Regions from separate parts of the Micromonospora sp. ATA51 genome, predicted to be linked through region 3. Evidence: riboswitches for the same ligand, from Rfam matches in the RefSeq annotation. Region 3 holds a riboswitch; each other region holds the start of a gene.
The links. Region 3 has a riboswitch for cyclic di-AMP ahead of JNW87_RS25675 (hypothetical protein). Riboswitches for the same ligand answer to the same signal wherever they lie in the genome.

Region 1 (5,206 bases), on a different contig from region 3:
CGAATTGACTGGGTAGGCCCCGTACCCGGACCTTGCCCGCTGGCTCTACGGCGGCTGATCCGCCTCACGTGGGTGGCCGACAGGAAAGCCGCGGAGCGTGGCCGCTACTGCGGTCAGTTCCCGCCGCGGTACGGGCCATCCACGTAGACGAGCGCGTCACCGACGGCCCTCGTCTGCAGGTGTAGCGGATTTCTCCCGCAGGGCTAACCGGGCGTCGCGTCGGCGGGGAAGCGCTCGTGCCCCAGCACGGCGAGCAGCTGCAGCTTCTCGCAGCCCTCGCTGCGCGGGGACGCGGTGAGCACGAGCAGTGCCTGGGACTGGTCCTCGGTGAACAGCGCCTGGCAGTCGAGTTCGATCGCACCGAGCTGGGGATGGATGAGCGTCTTGTGGTCCGCGAAGCGCTTGGCGACCTCGTGCCGTTCCCACAGCTCGGCGAACTCCGGGCTCGCCTTCTGCAGCGCCCGCACCAGCTCACCGGCCCGCGACTGCGGGCCCATCGATCCGTACGCGGCACGCAGGTTGGCGACCTGGGCGCGGCTCTGCCGGTCGCGGTCCTCCTCGGGGTAGCGCAGCCGCTCCGCGGGAGCCGTGAACCACCGGTAGATCTCGCTGCGGGCGAGGCCCGTGTAGCCCGACTTGTCGCCGAGCAGGGCTGCGGCCATCCGGTTCTGCACGAGCGTCTCGCCGAGGTTGGACAGGATGAGCGCCGGGGTGTCGTCGAGCCGGTCCAGCACGCGCAGCAGCGCCGGGGCGACGTGCGTCGCCGCGGACACGACTGCCGGGGCGTTGTGCCCCGCCACCCGGAACAGGTAGTCGCGTTCGTCCTTCGTCAGCCGCAGCGCCCGGGCGAGCGACGCGAGCATCTGCGCGCTCGGCTGCGGGCCGCGCTGCTGTTCGAGCCGGGTGTAGTAGTCGGTCGACATCGCGGCGAGGGCAGCGACCTCCTCACGGCGCAGGCCCGGTGCACGCCGGCGCGCGCCCGCAGCCAGCCCGACGTCCCCGGGCTGCAGCGCCTCGCGGCGGCGGCGCAGGAAATCGGCCAGTGCTGCACGATCCATGATCCCAGTATCCGGCTGCGGCGGGCGCGAACCAGGGATTGCGGATCCCCCGATGACCGGTCTCTGCCCCGAACCCGGGACGACGGCGAAGCTCGGTGCATGAACATCTCCGGAAACACCATCTTCATCCCCGGCTCCACGAGCGGGATCGGTCTCGCCCTGGCGCTCGAGCTGCGGGCCAAGGGCAACACGGTCATCGTCGGCGGTCGGCGCACCGACCTGCTCGAGCAGATCGCCGCGGAGCAACCCGACATCGACACCGTGGCGATCGACACGACGAGCGCCGCGAGCATCGACGCCGCCGCGAAGGAGGTGCTGGCGAAGCACCCGGACCTGAATGTCCTCGTCACGATGGCCGGCATCATGCGCATCGAGGACTGGCACAAGCCGGAATCGTTCCTCGCCTCGGCCGAGGCGGTGCTGACGACCAACGTGCTCGGCCCGATCCGCCTCATCGCCGCGTTCATCGAGCACCTGCAGGCGCAGCCGGACGCCACCATCGTCACCGTCTCCTCGGGCCTCGCGTTCGCGCCGCTCAAGGTCACCCCGAGCTACAACGCGTCGAAGGCCGCGATCCACATGCTCAGCGAGTCGATCCGGCTGCAGCTCGCGGACACGACCGTGAAGATCGTGGAGCTCGAACCGCCGGCCGTCCGCACCGCGCTGCTGCCCGGGCAGGAGACCAGCGAGTACGGGGTGCCGCTGGACGAGTTCGTGGCGGAGGTCGTCGCGCTGCTCGAGTCGCAGCCCGACGCGAAGGAGATCCAGGTCGAGCGGGTGAAGTTCCTCCGCTACGGCGAGGCGCGCGGCGACTACGACCAGGTCGTCGCGACGCTCAACGCGTCCGACCCCCACGGGAAGTAGTCTCGGCCGGCCCCGGCGGCGGGTGGCTCGCTTACGGGACCATGGAGCCGCCATGACGTCGGGAAACGGTCAAGCGTCACCTGAGGGTTGCCGAAGAAAAATAGCGCGCAGGTTGAAGGCCAAGATTAGGAAAGATTAAGAATCCGATTAGCGGAGTCTTACGTACGCACAATTCCGGCACCCAATGTGCCCGCTTGACAGCGCAGGGAATTGGCGTCACCGGCTCGTTGATTTCTCCGGGCCGTCCTCACTAATGTTGGTCAGCGTCCGTTCCGGATGTCGGTCTCCACCTGGAGTGCCCCGGGACGGCCACCGCCGAGTCGCTGGACGTCACTGGCGTCGCCAGGCGAGCCGGGGAACCACCGCAGGTTTCGGGGTGAATCCGCATCAGCGGTAGGGCGCCTTCCACGCCCGAACCCGTCAGCTAACCCGGCAGGCGGTCGAGGTCGGTGCACGTGGGGTGCGTCGGCCTCGAGTGGAAGGAGCCGAAGCCGTTGCCACCCGTGCGCACCCGGCCCGCCGGATCGCGTCTGTTCACCAGAATCCTCGCCGTCGCGGCGGCGGCCATGGTGGCCGTCGGGCCAGCGGCCCCCGCCCACGCCGCACCGTCGGCCGCCGATGTGCAGCAGCAGATCGATGCGGCGTGGCAAAAGCTCGAACCCGTCATCGAGCAGTACAACAAGGTCCGGTCGGAACTGGCCGTGGACCAGCGGAGGTCGGCCGAACTGAGCCGGAGGATCGAGCCGCTCGGCAAGTCGGTGGAGATCAGCAGGACCCGGGTCCAGGAGATTGTGACGGGGTACTACAAGCAGGAAAAATCGCTTTCCACATTCAACGCCCTGCTGTCCCGCGGCTCGCCGCCGATCGCGTTGGGGGATCAGCTCGCGCTCGTGAATCAGGTGGCAAATTCGGAGCAGCGACAGATCACCCGGCTGTCGGCCCAGCAGGCGAGCTACGACGCCGACAAGGAGAAGGTTGACGCGCTGATCGCGATACAGCAGCGCCAGCAGGCCCAGCTGGCGGCTCGCAAGAAGGCCATCGACGCCGAGATCAAGCGGCTGGATGCGCTACACAGACAGGTCGCCGCCGCGGAGGCGACCGCAACGGCCAAGGCGGCCGCGGACGCCGCGGCGGCCAGAGCCGCAGCCGCCGCGCAGACAGCCGCCACCGCGAGCAGCAGCTCACCCATCACGTCGACCAGTTCGCTGTTCATCGGTGGGAAGTGTCCCGCCGTCCCCATCACGGGAAGCGGCGGCGTCGCGGCGAAAACCGCGTGCAATCAGATCGGCGAGCCGTACGTGTGGGCGGCCGACGGTCCCGACTCGTTCGACTGCTCCGGCCTGACCCAGTACGCGTGGGCCTCCGCCGGGGTGCAGCTGACCCATTACACAGGTTCTCAATGGACCGCAGGTGTGGCGGTGAGCAGAGCAAACCTTCGCACGGGTGACCTCGTCTTCTTCTACTCCGATCACCATCACGTGGGCATCTACGTCGGCAACGGACTGATCGTCCACGCCCCGCATACCGGGGACGTGGTCCGAATGGCCCAGCTGGCGGATATGCCGTACAGCGGTGCTCGCCGCCCCGGCTGACCGTCCGGTCCCGAGCTGTAGGTTCTCAACCTCGATGACGCTTTCTCAAGATCATGCCGCCGCGGATGTGGGCAACGAGCCCGCTGGCGGTGCTCCGGCTCCGGGGCGTCACTCTGGAGGTCGGTGCTGGCGCCCGGCCTGATCGCCAAGAACGGCGCCAGGCTGAACGGGGCCCCGCTCGGGGACGATGCCTACGGCGTGCCGGGCAGCCGGACCGTGACGAGGAGACCGCCGACGGGGCTGGGGACGAGGTCGAGGGTCCCGTCGTGGGCGCGGACGATGCTGTGCACGATGGCCAGGCCGAGGCCGACGCCGGCGTGTTCGTCGGTGTGTACGCGTTCCGTTCCGCGCTGGAAGGGTTCGGTGAGGGTCGGTATCAGTTCTGGTGGGAGCCGACGACCCGTGTTCTCGACCTGCAGCACGCTCGTGTCGCCGTGCGCCTCGGTGTGGACCGTCACGGTGCCGTCAGCGGGGAGGTTGTGGACGACGGCGTTCTGGACGAGGTTGGTCACCATCCGCAACAGGAGCTCGGCGGAGCCGCTGGTCTGGGCCGCCCCGCCGGTGACGTCCAGCGTGATCCGGCGCTGTTCGGCGAGGGGAAGCAGCGTTTCGGCGGCTTCTTCGGCGATGAGGGAGAGGTCGACGCTCTCGCGGGTGAAGTTTCCGCGGTCGCCGCGGCTGAGCAGCAGGAGGGCCTCGGTGAGGTCGATCGCCCGCTTGTTGACGACGTGCAGGCGTTCGATGAGTTCGCCCCGGACTCGCGTGGGGTCCTGGCGGGCGACGTCCAGGAGCGTCCGCGAGATCGCCAGCGGGGTGCGCAGTTCGTGGGAGGCGTTCGCGGCGAACCTCTGCTTCTCGGCGACGTGGGACTCGAGTTGTTCGAGCATCGAGTCGAACGCGTCGGAGAGTTCACGGAATTCGTCCTGGCGGCCCTTCATACGGATCCGGTGGGACAGCGACCCCCTCCCGGCCATCCGTGCCGCATCCGTGATCTGTGTGAGTGGTGCGAGCATCCGGCCGGCGAGGGTCCATCCCCCGACGAGCCCGAACATGAGCAGGAAGACCATCGCTACGGCCGCGGCGGGGGCGAAGGTGTGCACAAGGAGGTAGCGGTTGGGCGAGATCCCGAGAAGGCCCTGGGAGGTGTCGGGTACGTAGCGCAGCAGGAACCCCCACACCACGGCCAGCAGGAGGGCGCCGGCGACGGCGAGGAACCCGGCGTAGCTGAGGGTGAGTTTCAGTCGGGCGCTGAGCCCTGGGCGTCTATGCATGCGTACTGCCGGGGGCGGTGGTGTCCCTGCCAGGGGCGATCGTGTTCATACCCGTGTCGATCCGGTAGCCGACGCCGGGAACGGTGGCGATGATCCATGGTTCGCCGAGCCGTTTGCGCAGTGCGGAGACGGTGATGCGCACGGCGTTGGTGAGGGGGTTGGCGTTCTCGTCCCAGGCCCGTTCCAGCAGCTCCTCGGCGCTGACGACCCCGCCCTCGGCGGCGACGAGGACTTCCAGCACGGCGAACTGTTTGCGGGTGAGCGCGACGTAGCGTCCGTCGCGGAAGACCTCCCGACGGAAGGGGTCGAGCCGCAGGCCCGCGATCTCGCGGACCGGGGGCCGGGCGTACGCGCGTCTGCGGTCGAGCGCCCTCAGCCGCAGGACGAGCTCCCGCAGCTCGAACGGTTTGGTGAGGTAGTC
Region 2 (5,206 bases), on a different contig from region 3:
TCGTCGCCGACACCTTCGGCGCGGCGACCGAGTGGTTCGCCAACGAGCCCGCCAGCTACGACGCTCCGGACTTCCTGGTCGGCGAGAAGATCAACCTGGTCGGCAGCGGTCCGATCCGCAACATGTACAACCCGTCGGCGCTGGGTGACCCCAACTGCTACTCCAGCAGCATCCCCAGCACCGAGGTGCACGCGGCGGCCGGACCCGGCAATCACTGGTTCTACCTGCTGGCCAACGGCAGCAGCCCGACCAACGGTCAGCCGGCCAGCTCGACCTGCAACGGCAGCAGCGTGACCGGCCTGGGCATCCAGCAGGCCATGAAGATCATGTACAACGCGATGCTGCTGAAGACGACGTCCTCGTCGTACCTGAAGTACCGCACCTGGACGCTGCAGGCGGCGAAGAACCTCTACCCGACCGGCTGCACCGAGTTCAACACGGTCAAGGCCGCGTGGGACGCGGTCAGCGTGCCCGCGCAGGCCGGTGACCCGACCTGCAGCGGCAGCACCACCCCGCCGCCCACCGGCAGCTGCTCCGGTCAGAAGCTGGCCAACCCCGGCTTCGAGTCCGGTGCGGTGGGCTGGAGCGCCACCTCGGGGGTCATCACCAACTCGACCGGGCAGGCCGCGCGCAGCGGTTCGTACAAGGCGTGGCTCGACGGGTACGGCTCGACCCACACCGACACCCTGTCGCAGTCGGTCAGCATCCCGGCCGGATGCCGGGCCACGCTCTCCTTCTACCTGCACATCGACACGGCCGAGTCGGGCAGCACCGTCTACGACAGGCTGACCGTCAAGGCCGGCAGCACCACCCTGGCGACGTACTCCAACGTGAACGCCGCCGCCGGCTACGTCCTGAAGTCCTTCGACGTCTCGTCGCTGGCCGGCACCACCGCGACCATCTCGTTCAGCGGTGTGGAGGACAGCTCGCTGCAGACGTCCTTCGTGATCGACGACACCGCGCTCAACCTGAGCTGATCATCAAGGAAAGCGGTCGGTCGTCGTCCTCCCGGCGACCGACCGCTTCGCCGAGCTGTCGCCGCCCCTCGAAGAAGTCGAGCAGCCTCTTCCTGCCGGTCGGCGACTCGAACGCGTACCCGTGGTCGAACTTGACCATCGGGAGGCGACGACGCCGCGCGGCCAGCGCGTCCAGCGCCCGGGTGGCTTCCTTCTCGGCCTTGAGCAGCTCGTCGCGTTCCCGCTGGCACTCTTCGGCCGTCACGATCCGCGGTTTCTCCATGCCGGGATCCTGAACCGGAGCACCGACATTCTGCCGGCCCGGGCGCGCCTCGGTCGGTCGGCGCGGGTCAGTCCGGCCGGCCGCCGCCCAGCCGGGCCGCGGCGTGTTCCATCGCCTGGCTGAACATCTCCATCTGCCGCCTGGACTGCTCCCGCAGGCCGCCGAGCCGCGCGGCCAGGGCGTCCGCGTCGGCCCGTGCCGAGGCGCTGACCTGGGCTTCGAGGTCGGCGAGGGCGGCGTTGACGGCCACCACGATGTGCCCGCAGACGGCCTCGACGCCCGCCGCCGACAGCCGCGGGTCGACGGTGACGGACTCCAGCCGTCCACCCTGGACGACCACGGCTCGCACCAGCCCGTCGGCCGCCGTGCCGTCGGCGCGCAGCAGTTCCTCCGCATCGCCGTCGGGGTGCTCGACGGGCCGGGAGCGCATCGCCGACAACGCCTGCTGGGTCCGGGTCAGCAGTTCATCCAGGCTCGCGGCCGCGGAGAACGGTTCGTTGGTCATACCCGCGCTTTCTTCACGTCCTTTCCGAGCACCGTGACGATAGCAATCCGCCACTCGGCCCGCCCGCCACCTCGGCGTCCCGTCCACCATTCCGGACGGCGATCGCCCGGCCGGTGCTCCGGCCGGGCGTTCGTCCGCTGCGCCGGCTCCGGCCCGTGGGCCGGAGCCGGTGGTACGTCAGCGCAGGCGCAGCCGCTGACCCGGGAAGATCAGGCCCGGATCGTCGCCGACCACGCGCTTGTTGCGCTCGTACAGCGCGTGCCAGCCGCCGGCCAGGTCCCGCGCGTCGGCGATCATCGACAGCGTGTCGCCCGGCTTGACCACGTAGGTGCCCGAGCCGCCCGAGGCCGGCGCGGTACGCCGGTGGCTGCGGGTGGTCGGCCGCTCGCTCCGCGAGGAGCGCTTCTCCGCCTTGGACTTGCTGCCGGAGTCCGAACGGGACGCCGACCCGGAGTCCCTGGTGGAGTAGCGCTTGGTCGAGCCGCCCTTCTTGCCGCAGACCGGCCAGGCACCGATGCCCTGCCCGTCGAGGACCTTCTCGGCGATCGCGATCTGCTCGCCGCGGCTGGCCAGATCGGCCCGGCTGGCGTACTTCTGGCCGCCGTAGCCGTTCCAGGTGCCCTTGGAGAACTGCAGGCCACCGTAGTAGCCGTTGCCGGTGTTGATGTGCCAGTTGCCGCCGGACTCGCACTGGGCGATGGCGTCCCAGTTCACGCTGGCCGCGCTGGCTGGCGCGGCCGGGCCGAGGATCGCGGCGGCACCGGTGGCCGCGCCGACGACGAGCGCCCCGACGGCGACCCGACGGCGGCCGGTCCGGCGGTGACGTGCGCTGTGTTCAGTTGCCATGGATTTCCTCCACGCCGACGAGGTGAGCTGTCGGGTTCGGGCCGAGGAGCCCGGCCGCCGGTCGGCGGCTTCACCCCGAGGTGTCGAGCACCGAGGAACGTGTGGGTCCCCCGCTCCCGCCTGAGGTCCAGGTACCACGGGGGCCGGCGGCGGAATTAGGCGTTACCGGTCCGTGGTGTCCGCGATCGCGAACGGATACGACGTTAGGAATGATTTCGGACGATCGCCCACTTCTTGTGAAGTTCTTCACCCGGCCGAGCGAAGGCGGGGATTTCCGAGTTGCGACGCTCCCGAACATGCAATAGGGAGGCCGCCGGGTCGACTGCCCGACGGCCTCCGCGGACCCGTTCAGTACGTCAGGCCGTAGCCCTGGGCGAAGAGCGGAACCTGCCCGTCACCGGCGTTTATGGGCTGCTGGCTGACCGAGTTCATCCAGGTCATCGGCAGTTTCCCGGTGGGCGCGGCGCCGAAGAGGACGTCGGCCACGCCGGCACCCTCGGTGCCCGGCAGCCAGGACGCCAGCAGCGCGTCCCATCTGGGCAGCTCGGTGGCGATGTCCATCGGCCGGCCGGACACCAGCACCACGATCACCGGCACGCCGGCGTTGCGCAGGGTGGCGATGGTGCGCAGGTCCTCCCGGTCCAGGCTCATGCTGCCGGTCCGGTCGCCCTGGCCCTCGGCGTACGGCGTCTCGCCGACGACGGCGATCGCGGCCCGGTAGCTGCCGTCGATACCGGTGCCGCGCTGGTTGTAGGTGACCGTCGTGGTCGGACCGACCGCGGCCCGGATGCCCTGCAGGATCGTGGTGCCCGGCGTGATGTTGCCGGAGGAACCCTGCCAGGAGATGGTCCAGCCGCCACTCTGGTTGCCGATGTTGTCCGCGTTCCGGCCGGCCACGAAGATCTTGTTGTCGGCCCGGGCCAGCGGCAGCACGCTGCCGGTGTTCTTCAGCAGCACCTGCGACTCGCGGACGGCCTGCCGGGCGAGCGCGCGGTGGCTGACACTGCCGACCGTGGGGGTCCAGCTCCGGTCGGTGTACGGCCGCTCGAAGAGGCCCAGCTCGAACTTCTTGGTCAGGATCCGCCGGTTCGCGTCGTCGATCCGGCTCAGCGGCACGTGGCCGTTCTGCACCTCGGCACGCAGGGTGCTGATGAAGGTCTTCCAGGCGGCGGGCACCATCACCATGTCGATGCCGGCGTTGACCGCGGCGGTGACCTCGGCGGCGGTGAAGCCGGCGGCGCCGTCGATCTGGTCGATGCCGTTCCAGTCGGAGACGACGAAGCCGGTGAAGCCGAGCTCACCCTTGAGGACGGTGGTGATCAGGTACCGGTTGCCGTGCGTCTTCACGCCGTTCCAGCTGCTGTACGAGATCATCACGACCCGACGCCGCGCTGCACCGCGGCCTGGAACGGTGGCAGGTGGACGGTCCGCAACTCGGCCTCGGTCAGCTGGGTGTCGCCCTGGTCGTCGCCGCCCGCGGTGCCCCCGTCGCCGAGGTAGTGCTTGGCGGTGGCCAGCACTGACGTGGGCCCGCCGAGTGACGGGCCCTGGAGCCCGGTGATCAGCGTGGTCATGTTGGAGGGGAGGTCCGGCGTCTCGCCGAACGATTCGTAGGTGCGGCCCCAGCGGTCGTCGCGGGCCACGCAGAGGCACGGCGCGAAGTCCCAGTCGACACCGGTGCCGGAGACCTCCTCGGCCACCGCCTGGCCGATCTGCTGGACCAGGGCCGGGTCGCGGGTCGCCCCGAGGCCGATGTTGTGCGGGAAGATGGTCGCGGCGACCACGTTGTTGTGCCCGTGCACCGCGTCCACCCCGTAGATCATCGGAATGGCGAGCGGAGTGGCGAGGGCGCCCCGCTGGAAGCCGTCGTACATGTCGGCCCAGCTGGTGGCGGTGTTGGGCGAGGGCGCGGAGCCGCCACTGGAGAGGATCGAGCCCAGCCGGTAGGTGGTCAGGTCGGCGGCGGTCACCGAGCCCCGCTCGGCCTGGGTCATCTGGCCGATCTTCTCGTCCAGGGTCATCCGGGCGAGCAGGTCGGCGACGCGGGTGGCGACGGGCAGGGTCGGGTCCTGGTACGGGTAGGTGGCGGCGTTGGCCGGGCGCGCGGGCACGGCCAGGGCGGTCACGGCGACGAGGAGCAGGGCGAGGCTGAACGGACGGTGGACACGGTGGTGGCGGGTCACAGGTCACTCCTCCCGGAGGAACGGTCATGCCGTTGTCCGGCACCATATGCCACCCGGACATCGACGGACACCGCTGAACGACCCGAGCTGTGAACAATCCTGCCGATTCCTCCGGTCCCGTGAGCACCGGCTGCCGGCCAGGGCTCGTGAGCACCGGCTGCCGGCCAGGGCTACGGTGGCGGGGTCCGCCGGCACGACGCAGCCGACGACCCACCGGCGGCGCGGATCGGGGCGAGGTGGCGGAGCGGACATGACCGACTACGGGCACGAGCTGATCTTCGGCGGCTTCCTCACGCCCGCCGCCGACGACCCGGCGCGGGTGGTCGCCCTCGCCAAGCTCTGTGAGCAGGTCGGCCTGGACCTCGCCACCTTCCAGGACCACCCGTACCAGCCGAATCTCCTCGACACCTGGACGCTGATGTCGTACCTGGCG
Region 3 (5,206 bases):
GCCCGGCGCATCCTCGACGAGCGGTACGCCCGCGGCGAGATCGACGAGGAGGAGTACCGCCGTCGTCGCGCCGGCCTGACGTGAACCGCCCGGCCCACCCCTGACGAGCGCGCTCCGGCCGGCCACGCCGGGCGCCCGGGCCGCAGGGGCGGACCGGACACCCGGCAGGTGGGACTCAGAGCCGGTCGAGGATCTTGTTCATGAGGTCGATCTCGCCCCGCTGGGCGGTGACGATCCGCTCAGCGAGCGCCCGGGCGTCCGGCTTGGCGCCGCTCGCGATCTCCTCCTGCGCCATGGTGATGGCGCCCTCGTGGTGGGCGATCATCATGGTCAGGAACTGCCGGTCGAAGTCGACCCCGGACGCCGCCTCGAGCTTCGCCAGGTCGGCGTCGGACATCATGCCGGGCATGCCGTGAGTCATCCCCGGCGTGCCGTGACCCGCGCTCGCCGACGGCGCCGGCGCGCCCCAGGCAGTGAGCCAGCCGTTCATGGTGGCGATCTCCGGCGCCTGGGCAGCCTTGATCTGCCCCGCCAGCTTCTTCACCTCCGGGTCGGCGGCCCGGCTGTCGGCCAGCTCGGCCATCTCCACGGCCTGCTGGTGATGCGGGATCATCATCCGGGCGAACATCACGTCGGCCTCGGCGAACGATGCCGAGCGCCCACGGTGGGCGTGCCGGCGCCGCCCATGCCCGGCATGTTGTGGCCGGAGCCGGACGTCGAGTGGTCGGCGTCGCCGCAGGCCGCCAGGGCGAGCGCGGCGAGAGCGGTCGCGCCGGCCAGGGCGGCACGACGCGCGATGGTACGAGTGAACACAGGAAAGACCTTTCGGTGTCGGAACGTACGCAGCGGACACGGGACGCGGGTCACCGGACGGCCACCCGCGTCGGGCGTCCTATCTGCGCAGCACCGACGCCGTCACCAGACGCAGTGCGAAGGGCCGGGGCGGCGGGGCCCGCGGTCCGCAGGCGGGTCGCGGCGATCCGCGGGCGGCCGTCCGACGGGCCGCGAACCGGCCCGCAGCAGCACGGCGACCAGCAGCGCCACGGCGAACGCGCCGAGCACCGCCAGGCAGACGCTCCACCCCGACCGGTCGTCCTTGGGACCGGTCAGCGGGAGCGCGCGGGCGTGGCAGCCGTCACCCGGGCAGTCGGCCACCGCCGCGGCGACGGTCGCGACCGCCTCGGCGAGGACCGCCGAAAGATCGAGGTGGTGCCCGGCGCGCTGCGTCTCGTGACCCGCCCGGTGCCCACCGGAGGCGTGCGCGCCGTGGCCGAGGGTGTGCATGGCGGCGAGCCCGACCAGCGTGCTGAGCAGCAGCAGGAGCCGGACCCACCGTCCGGGCGTCACCACCGCCTCCGTACGCACGGAGACCACGCTAACCTGCCGGGTCGTACCGGTCGGGAGGAATGGCCCGCTCCGCGCCGCGGAGCGCCGCCCGGCGGGACCGCCGGTCGGCCTGACTAGCATTCCCTGCGACGGCCCCGGCGACCGCCGCACCGGCGGACGCCTGTCCCGGCCCGGTGAACCGACCGGCCCGGTGACACGTACCTCGCCTGAGAACCGTTGGGAGACTCACCATGGGCGCCGACCACACCGGTCCAGCTCCGGCCGCCCCGCCGGGCGTACGACGGATCCTCGTCGCCACGGTGGTCCCGCTGTTCGTCCTCAGCGTGCTCGCCGCCCTGGTGCTCTGGCCCCGGGACACCCCGGCCCCGGAGCGCGCGGCCGACGTGCCGCGCTACCACGGCACGGTGACCCGGGTGGTCACCGAGCCGTGCCCGCCGGCGGCGGAGGTGCCGGAGGGCACCCCGGGTGGCTCCGCCGGGCCCTGCGGCACCGTCCGCGTGGCGGTCGAGCAGGGCCCGGACGCCGGCCGCCAGGTGGAGACCCCGATTCCCGTCGGCCCCGGCGCGCCCACCGTCGAGGTCGGCGACCGGATCGTCCTGGTGGAACTGGTGGACCCGGCCGACCCCGCGACGAAGAGCTACAACATCGCCGAGCACCAGCGGGGCAAGCCGCTGGTGTGGCTGGCGGCACTGTTCGCCGTCGCCATCGTCGCGTTCGGCCGCTGGCGGGGGCTGGCCGCGCTCGGCGGCCTGGTCGCGAGCTTCGCCATCCTGCTCGGCTTCGTGCTGCCGGGGATCGGCGCCGGCCAGCCACCGCTGCTGGTGGCGATCGTCGGCTCGGCGCTTATCATGTTCGTGGTGCTGTACCTGACCCACGGGATCACCGCGCAGACCTCGGTGGCGGTTCTCGGCACCCTCGGCAGCCTGGTGCTGACCGGTGTCCTCGGCACGCTCGCCACCGCCGCCACCCACCTGACCGGATTCGGCAGCGAGGACGCCACCACGCTGTCGATGTTCCAGCGGGACGTCGACCTGCACGGGCTGCTGCTGGCCGGCATCGTCATCGGCTCGCTGGGCGTGCTGGACGACGTGACGGTCACCCAGGCGGCCACCGTCACCGAGCTGGCGCACGCCAATCCGGGGCTGTCCCGGTTGCAGCTCTACCGCGCGGCCACCCGCGTCGGCCGCGCCCACATCGCCTCCACGGTCAACACCATCGTGCTGGCGTACGCGGGCGCCTCGCTGCCGCTCCTGCTCCTGCTCGTCGCCGACTCGCGGCCGGTGAGCGAGATCCTCACCAGCGAGTTCATGGCGCAGGAGATCGTTCGCAGCGCGGTGGCCACGATCGGCCTGATCGCCGCCGTACCCCTCACCACCGGCCTGGCGGCCGTGGTGACCACCGCCGGTCGGGGCGGCGCGGGGCAGCCCGCCGCGCCGGCGTCCCGTCCCCCCGCGGAGCCGGACGCCGCGCTGGCGGCGCTCAGCGCACCACGCAGCGGCGCGACCGGGGACGCCCACGGCGGCCGGACCGGACCGGGGAGGAGCACGGACACCGCATGGTGAAACTGCGCAGCGTGACCGCCCGCGCCAAACGCGATGCTGGTCACGGAGCTGGCCGTCGAATTACCGCTTTTAGTCGGCTTCCGGACGTAGATCCTCGGGAGGACTCTCGGGTAACCTCGCTGCCGGTCACCGCCGAAGGCGCGCAGCGGCGCCTGCGGTACCGCCGCCCAATCGCCGTACGGCGAACCGGGGAACCAGGTACATGGGGTGAATCCGCGCCAGCGGTAGGGGCCACTTCCGCCCCGAACCCGTCAGCTAACCCGGTCGGCGGTCGACGGAAGGGAACACTGTGACGGCACCCCTGCGCCGCTGGCTGACCCCCGTGGTGGCCGTGCTCACCGCGTTCACCATCGTCGCCGGCCCCGCGCCGGCGATCGCGGCGCCGACGACGCCCCCCACCCCCTCGGGGCACGAGGAGGACGCCGAGCCGAAGCTCATCACCGACGCCATCGAGGCCGCCAACCGCAACTACGTGCAGGCGAAGACCAAGCTGGCGAAGTCGAGGCAGCGCCAGCTCCAGCTCGCCTTGGAGGTACGCGCGGCGCAGCACCAGCTGGACGCCCTGCGCCCGCAGGTGTCCCAGATCGCGGCACAGTCGTACCGGACCGGCCGGATCGGCGCGGTGGCCATGCTGCTGGAGAGCAACGCCCCGGACTCGTTCGTCCGGCGGGCCGCCGCCCTGGACGAGCTGAACATGGTCAACGCGCAGAAGCTGGCCGAGGTCAACGCGGCGAAGAACCGCGCCGAACAGGCCAAGCTGGCGCTCGACGCCGAGGTGCGCGCCCAGCAGACGCTGACGAACGCGATGGCCCGGGAGAAAGTCGAGACGGAGAAGGCGCTCGCCCTGGTCGGCGGGAAGGGCTTCACCGGCGGCCTGGTCTCGGCCACCTCGCCGGTCGCCCGGATCGGCCCCGGCCGCACCGCCGACGGGGACTGGAAGCCGGAGTCGTGCAGCGAGAACGACCCCACCACCTCCGGCTGCATCACGCCGCGCACGCTGCACGCGTACAAGGAGGTGAGGCGGGCCGGCTTCAACCGCTTCGCCGGCTGCTACCGGTCCGGCGGGCCGTGGGAGCACCCGAAGGGCCGGGCCTGCGACTGGTCGCTGCAGAACAGCGGGTTCGCCCCCTGGCACAACAACGACACCCGGATGTACGGCAACAACGTCGCCGCATTCCTGATCCGCAACGCGGACCGGCTCGGCATCTACTACGTGATCTGGAACCGGCAGATCTGGTTCCCGGCGACCGGTTGGAAGTCCTACAGCGGGCCGTCCAACCACACCGACCACGTGCACATGTCGCTGCTCTGACCGACGACGTACCACGGCCGAGGGGCCGTCCCGCCGAACCGCGCGGGACGGCCCCTCGGTCGTCGTGTGCCGGTGGCGCGGCGTCAGCCGACGGCGGTGGGCGTGGGGTGCTCGACCTGGGCGGGCGGCCTGGTCGGCGCACCCGCCGGAACGGTGGCCACCGTCCGCACCTCGCCCGCGCCGAGCTGGTACGACATGCCGACCACCGCGCACCGCCCGGCGGCCACCGCACCGGCCAGGACGGGGGAGCTGGCCAGCAGCGCCTCGACGGTCTGCGCGATGTGGATGTCGACGATGCCGTCGATGTCCTCGACGCCCTCCGCCGCCGCCCGGCGCAGGCTGGGCACCACGGCATCGACCACCGCGCCGAGGTGCCCGGCGGGGGTCCTGCCGGTGGTGACCGCCTCCTTGGCGGCCTGCACCGCGCCGCAGGAGTCGTGCCCGAGCACCAGCACCAGCGGGGTGCCGAGCACCGTCAGGGCGTACTCGACGCTGCCGAGCACCTCGGGACCCGTCGTGTGGCCGGCGGTCCGGACCACGAAGAGGTCGCCCAGGCCGCGGTCGAAGATGATCTCGGCGGCGAGGCGGGAGTCGGAGCAGCCGACGATCACCGCGAAGGGGTGCTGGCCGTCGGCGACCGCCGCCCGGTGGCCGGCATCCTGGTTGGGGTGGCGCGGAACGCCCGTGACGAACCGCCGGTTCCCGGCGTGCAACTCGGCGAGTGCCTGCTCCGGAGTGGTCGGGGTCAATTCCCTCACCTCGTCCTCGCGCGAAACGACCTGGTCAGCCGGGCCGGCGGCGCAGGCGGCCTCGGCCCCAACCGTCACACGCAGCCGAAGGCACGTCAAGATTTACGTGATACGGATTTCATACGTTGACTGGGACTTGACCGCGGGACGAGTGCGGCCACCACGGCCGGGACCGCCCCGCCTCGCCGGGGCGAGGGCAGGGCCGGAAACGCGAACGAAGGGCCATACGATGACGC
Region 4 (5,206 bases), on a different contig from region 3:
GAACGAGCTGACCGTCAAGCAGGTCCGTGACCGCGAGGCCGACCTCGCCGCCGCGCTGCGCGAGCGGGCCAACTTCCGCGCCGGCGCCGCGCCACCACCCTGGCCACGGTCACCATCCCCGTCGTCGTGCACGTCATCCAGCGGGACACCACCCGGGCCGGCGGCAACATCCCGGACTCGCTGGTCACCGCCCAGATCGACGTGCTCAACCAGGCCTACAACGGTGCCACCGGGGGTGCGCCCACCGCGTTCGGCTTCCAGTTGCAGAAGGTCCACCACGTGACCAACGCCGCCTGGTACCCGATCGTGCAGGGCTCCTCCGCCGAGCGGCAGATGAAGACCTCGCTGCGCGAGGGCGGCAAGAACACGCTGAACCTCTACCTGGGCGAGCTCAGCGACGACCTGCTGGGCTGGGCGACCTTCCCGAAACGCAAGCTGGACAGCATGGACGGCGTGGTCGCGCTGAGCGAGTCGCTGCCGGGTGGCACCGCTACCAACTACAACCAGGGCGACACCGGCACCCACGAGGTCGGCCACTGGCTGAACCTCTACCACACCTTCCAGGGCGGGTGCTCCGGCTCGGGTGACAGCGTCAGCGACACCCCGGCGGAGTCGTCGCCGGCGTTCCAGTGCCCGACCGGGCGGGACACCTGCGCCACGGCCGGCCTGGACCCGATCACCAACTTCATGGACTACACCTACGACTCGTGCATGTACCAGTTCACCCCTGGCCAGGCGAGCCGCATGCTGACCGCGTGGAACGCCTACCGCGCGGCGTAACACCCCAGCAGACGCCGGTGCCGGCTCCGTCTCACGACGGGGCCGGCACCACCGCATTCACGGGGCCTCGGCCAGGGTCAGGCCGCCGTCCGGCGGGTGTCGAAGCCGTGCCGTCCGCGCCGGGCCGGCCGCTGATCGGGTACGCCCGCCGCGTCGCCAGCCAGATGCGCCGCCCGCGGGTCGAGCCAGACCTCAACGGCCGGTTGCCCGCCGCCGCGGCTCGTCGCCTCGCTCTGCCCGCGACGGGTGAGCATGGCGACGTCGATCGTGAACTCGAACAGCCGCCAGTCGACCTGTGGCGCGGCCCGGCCGATCTCGGCGACCCGGGCCACCCGGGCCTGGTCGGTGACAGGTCGGGCGCGGCCCGCCACGTACGCCTCGTCGTCGCTCTCCTCGGGCGGGAACGAATGCAGCGCGTAACGGCCGTCGCGTTCGAGGTCACGGCGTTTCGGCGAGTCGATGACGAAGCAGAAGAGCCCCTCGTCGGTGATGACCGGCGAGACCGGGTGGACCCGGGGGCCGCCGTCGGCGCGGACCGTGGCGAGATAGCCGAAGCCCGGCCCGTACTGCTGCATGAGAAGGCGGATCTCGTCGGCGAGGCGCGGCTCGTCGGCGGCGAATTCGGACCAGGAAGCCATGCGGACATTCTATCGAACACACGTACGAACGCGCAGCCCGACACGCAGGTCACCCGCTCCGGTGACGGCGCTCGGCGCCGTGCTCGCTATGGTGTTCCGATGCTGCTCTCCGACCGCGACCTCGTCAGCGAGATCAAGGCGGGCACGCTCGCGCTGGAGCCGTTCGAGCCCACGCTGGTGCAACCGTCCAGCATCGACGTACGCCTGGACAAGCTCTTCCGGGTGTTCAACAACCACCTCTACACGCACATCGACCCGTCGGTCCAGCAGGACGACCTGACCTCGATGGTCGAGGTGCCGGAGGGCGAGCCGTTCGTGCTGCACCCGGGTGAGTTCGTGCTCGCCTCGACGCTGGAGGTGATCTCGCTGGGCGACCAGCTCGCCGGCCGCCTCGAAGGGAAGAGCTCACTGGGCCGGCTCGGGCTGCTCACCCACTCCACCGCCGGCTTCATCGACCCGGGCTTCTCCGGCCACGTCACGCTGGAGCTCTCCAACGTGGCGAACCTGCCGATCACCCTCTGGCCCGGGATGAAGATCGGGCAGCTCTGCATCTTCCGGCTCTCCTCGCCGGCCGAGCACCCGTACGGCTCGGCCGTCTACGGCTCGCGCTACCAGGGGCAGCGCGGTCCGACGCCGAGCCGGTCCTGGCAGAACTGGCGCACCTGGCCGACCCGCTGATCGCGGAAGAGGCCCCCGCCACGCGAGAGCCCCTGCCGGTGGATCAGCCCGGTCGGCCGTAGCTGTTGATCTGGCCGTCGTCGACGCGTTTCATCGTGATCGGCTTGCCGGACTGGGAGGCGTGCACCACCCAGCCGCCGCCGACGTACATGCCGACGTGGTGCAGGTCGCTGTAGTAGAAGACCAGGTCACCGGCGCGTAGCTCGCTCCGGCTGATCCGGCGGGTGACGTCGTGCTGCTGCCGGGCGTTGTGCGGCAGCGAGACGCCGGCCTTGGCCCAGGCGGCCATGGTCAGGCCGGAGCAGTCGTAGTGGTCCGGGCCGGCGGCGCCCCAGACGTAGATCTTGCCGATCTGGGCGCAGGCGAACTTGACCGCGACCCCGGCGGGGCCGCCCGGGTAGCCGGACGGGCAGGGCGCGGGCCGCAGCGGGCCGCCGCCACCGCTGCCGTAGATCTTGAGGCGGAGCTTGTCCAGCTTGGCGATCTCGGCGTTGATCTGCTTCTTCTTCGCCGCGAGCTGGGCCTCGGTCCGGGTCAGCTGGGCGACCATCTCGTCGAGCGGCTTCTTCTTGGCGGCCAGCTCGTCGCGGAGTTCGACGACGTTGCGTACCTGCTGCTGCTGGCGGTGGGCGAAGCGGTCGAGCAGTTCGAGGCTCGTGACCACGTCGCTCGGCGACCGGCTGCCCAGTAGCGCGTTCACCGTCGACAGGTTGTCGCCCTTGTAGGCGTCGGCGGCGAGGCCGCCGACCTGACCCATGGCGAGGTCGACCTGGAGCTGCAACGGGGCGATCTGCTTGGCCAGGGCCTCGGCCTGCTTCCGCTTGGCGGCGAGGTCCTGACGGGTGGCGTTGTGCTGCTCGATGATCGGTTCGAGCTTGTTCCAGTCCTGGTCGATCTGGCGCTCGATCTCGGCGACCGACGGGTCGGCGTGAGCCGCCGTGGCGCCGCCGGTCAGGATGACGGCGGTACCGGCCAGGGCGGCGAGGGCGGTGGTGAAGCGGGACCAGCGTGGACGCGGCGCAGCCGTCATCCGGTCGTTCGACCGGACCGACGGTCGCCGCGGGGCATGGTGTGCCACCGGGCTTCCTGACTCCTTCTTCGCTGGCCGCCTACCGGGTTAGCTGACGGGTTCGGACGGGAAGGGAGCCGCCCTACCGCAGTGCTGCGGATTCACCCCAGGTAACTGGGTCCCCGGCTCGCCCGGAGGCGACTCGGCGGTGTCGGACCGTCACCACCCGGGTTGGGCGATGCACATTCCGGTCGACGATTGACCAGAGTAGAGAGCGCCGTTATCAATCCGCAACCCGGGGCGCCGTGACACTCCGTACCCGAATTCGCATGGGCCGCGCTGGTGAAGGTTTCCTTCACTCAACATCACTGTGGGGAAAGGTATTGACCCAACGCCATGGGTGGGGTGAGGGTGAGCACGCAGTGACTTCCGCCCGACCTGGAGGTTCGATGCTCCGTCCACCCTTGCCGCCGAGCAGACGAGTTCTGCTCGCCACCGCCGTGGCTGCGGCGACCGCCCTTCTCAGCACCGGACCCGTCGCCGCCGAGCCCCTGGCCGCCGGGTCGCCGACCGCCAGCAGCAGTACGCCGCCGCGGCGGCCGAGTACGGCGTGCCGGAGAGCGTCCTGCTCGGCGTGTCGTACCTGGAGTCCCGCTGGGACACCCACCCCGGCCAGCCGAGCACCAGCGGCGGCTACGGGCCGATGCACCTGACCGACGCCGAACAGGTCGCCTCGACCCCCGGCAGCTCACACGTCGACGAGAACGAGGACCCCCGGGGCGACGACGCCCGGCCGCTGGTGGTCGACACGTCGGCCGCCGCCGAGGCGACCGGCGACGACCTGCCGCAGGCGTCCCTGCAGACCCTCGACGCCGCCGCCGCGCTCACCGGCGTGGCCGAGGAGACGCTGCGCACCGACGCCACCGCCAACATCCGCGGCGGGGCGGCGCTGCTCGCGTCGTACCAGAAGGAACTGGCCGCGCCGGTCGGCGCCGACAGCGACCCGGCGGCCTGGTACGGCGCGGTGGCCCGGTACTCCGGCGCGGACACCGAGGACGCGGCGGCGGCCTTCGCCGACGAGGTGTACGACCAGATCAGCATCGGGGCCAGCCGGACCACCGACGACGGCCAGCGGGTGACCCTCACCGCGCGCCAGGTGACCCCCGACGAGTCCGGGCTGCACCGGCTCGGGCTGCGCCGCGCGGAGCGCCCGGACGGCCTGGAGTGCCCGGTCCGCCTCGCCTGCGAGTGGATCCCCGCGCCGTACGCGGAGTACGTCGTCCCGAAGACCGGCGAGGTGACCTACGGCAACCACGACCTCGGCAACCGGCCGGCGCAGCAGAAGATCGAGTACATCGTCATCCACGACACCGAGGGCTACTTCGGCCCGAGCGTGAACCTGGTCAAGGACAAGACCTACCTGGGCTGGCACTACACGCTGCGCTCGGTGGACGGCTACGTCGCCCAGCACATCAAGGCGAAGGACGTCGGCTGGCACGCCGGCAACTGGTACGTCAACGCCAAGTCCATCGGCATCGAGCACGAGGGCTTCGCCGGCCACGGCACCTGGTACACCGAGGCGATGTACCGGACCTCGGCCAAGCTGGTCCGGCACCTGGCGCTGCGGTTCCAGATCCCGCTGGACCGGCAGCACATCCTCGGCCACGACAACGTCCCCGGCACCACCGCCGGGACCGTGGCCGGCATGCACTGGGACCCGGGACCGTACTGGGACTGGTCGCACTACTTCGACCTGATGAAGGCGCCGTTCCAGGGCACCGGCACCCCGCACACCGGCCTGGTCACCATCGACCCGGACTACGCCAGCAACCAGCCGGCGTTCATCGGCTGCAACCAGCAGCCGCCGGGCGTGCCGAAGCCGACGCCGCCCGCCGCGCCGTGCCCGCTGCGCGGCTCCTCCTCGGTCGTGCTGCGCACCGGGCCGAGCGAGCTCGCCCCGCTGGTCAACGACCGTGGCCTGCGGCCGAACGGCACCCCGGACACCATGTACATCTCCGACCACGGCGCCCGAGCCTCGGCCGGCCAGACGTACGCCCTCGCGGACGTCCAGGGTGACTGGACCGCGATCTGGTACCTCGGC

Region 1: another riboswitch for cyclic di-AMP. It lies ahead of JNW87_RS00940 (NlpC/P60 family protein); the one in region 3 lies ahead of JNW87_RS25675 (hypothetical protein).
Region 2: another riboswitch for cyclic di-AMP. It lies ahead of JNW87_RS06660 (transglycosylase family protein); the one in region 3 lies ahead of JNW87_RS25675 (hypothetical protein).
Region 4: another riboswitch for cyclic di-AMP. It lies ahead of JNW87_RS10055 (NlpC/P60 family protein); the one in region 3 lies ahead of JNW87_RS25675 (hypothetical protein).

The regions. Positions count from the first base shown of each region.
Region 1 covers NZ_JAEVHJ010000002.1:61,219-66,424, forward strand. Annotated here, with positions in the region: gene JNW87_RS00925 (hypothetical protein) at 1-16, shown strand, start outside; gene JNW87_RS00930 (helix-turn-helix transcriptional regulator) at 204-1,058, opposite strand; gene JNW87_RS00935 (SDR family oxidoreductase) at 1,158-1,922, shown strand; cyclic di-AMP (ydaO/yuaA leader) riboswitch at 2,226-2,376, shown strand; gene JNW87_RS00940 (NlpC/P60 family protein) at 2,378-3,514, shown strand; gene JNW87_RS00945 (HAMP domain-containing sensor histidine kinase) at 3,706-4,785, opposite strand; gene JNW87_RS00950 (response regulator transcription factor) at 4,778-5,206, opposite strand, start outside.
Region 2 covers NZ_JAEVHJ010000024.1:958-6,163, forward strand. Annotated here, with positions in the region: partial or broken gene JNW87_RS06645 (M4 family metallopeptidase) at 1-977, shown strand, start outside; gene JNW87_RS06650 (DUF899 family protein) at 964-1,239, opposite strand; gene JNW87_RS06655 (YbaB/EbfC family nucleoid-associated protein) at 1,307-1,744, opposite strand; gene JNW87_RS06660 (transglycosylase family protein) at 1,922-2,590, opposite strand; cyclic di-AMP (ydaO/yuaA leader) riboswitch at 2,588-2,762, opposite strand; gene JNW87_RS06665 (glycoside hydrolase family 3 C-terminal domain-containing protein) at 2,939-3,721, opposite strand; partial or broken gene JNW87_RS06670 (glycoside hydrolase family 3 protein) at 3,722-4,611, opposite strand; gene JNW87_RS06675 (LLM class flavin-dependent oxidoreductase) at 5,024-5,206, shown strand, end outside.
Region 3 covers NZ_JAEVHJ010000203.1:1,911-7,116, reverse strand. Annotated here, with positions in the region: gene JNW87_RS25695 (SHOCT domain-containing protein) at 1-84, shown strand, start outside; gene JNW87_RS25690 (DUF305 domain-containing protein) at 176-616, opposite strand; gene JNW87_RS40830 (hypothetical protein) at 628-813, opposite strand; gene JNW87_RS25685 (hypothetical protein) at 916-1,365, opposite strand; gene JNW87_RS25680 (YibE/F family protein) at 1,578-2,909, shown strand; cyclic di-AMP (ydaO/yuaA leader) riboswitch at 3,064-3,194, shown strand; gene JNW87_RS25675 (hypothetical protein) at 3,199-4,221, shown strand; gene JNW87_RS25670 (carbonic anhydrase) at 4,305-4,970, opposite strand; gene JNW87_RS25665 (MarR family winged helix-turn-helix transcriptional regulator) at 5,200-5,206, shown strand, end outside.
Region 4 covers NZ_JAEVHJ010000042.1:18,655-23,860, forward strand. Annotated here, with positions in the region: partial or broken gene JNW87_RS10040 (zinc metalloprotease) at 1-780, shown strand, start outside; gene JNW87_RS10045 (pyridoxamine 5'-phosphate oxidase family protein) at 858-1,418, opposite strand; gene dcd (dCTP deaminase) at 1,518-2,096, shown strand; gene JNW87_RS10055 (NlpC/P60 family protein) at 2,140-3,126, opposite strand; cyclic di-AMP (ydaO/yuaA leader) riboswitch at 3,188-3,323, opposite strand; gene JNW87_RS10060 (N-acetylmuramoyl-L-alanine amidase) at 3,716-5,206, shown strand, end outside.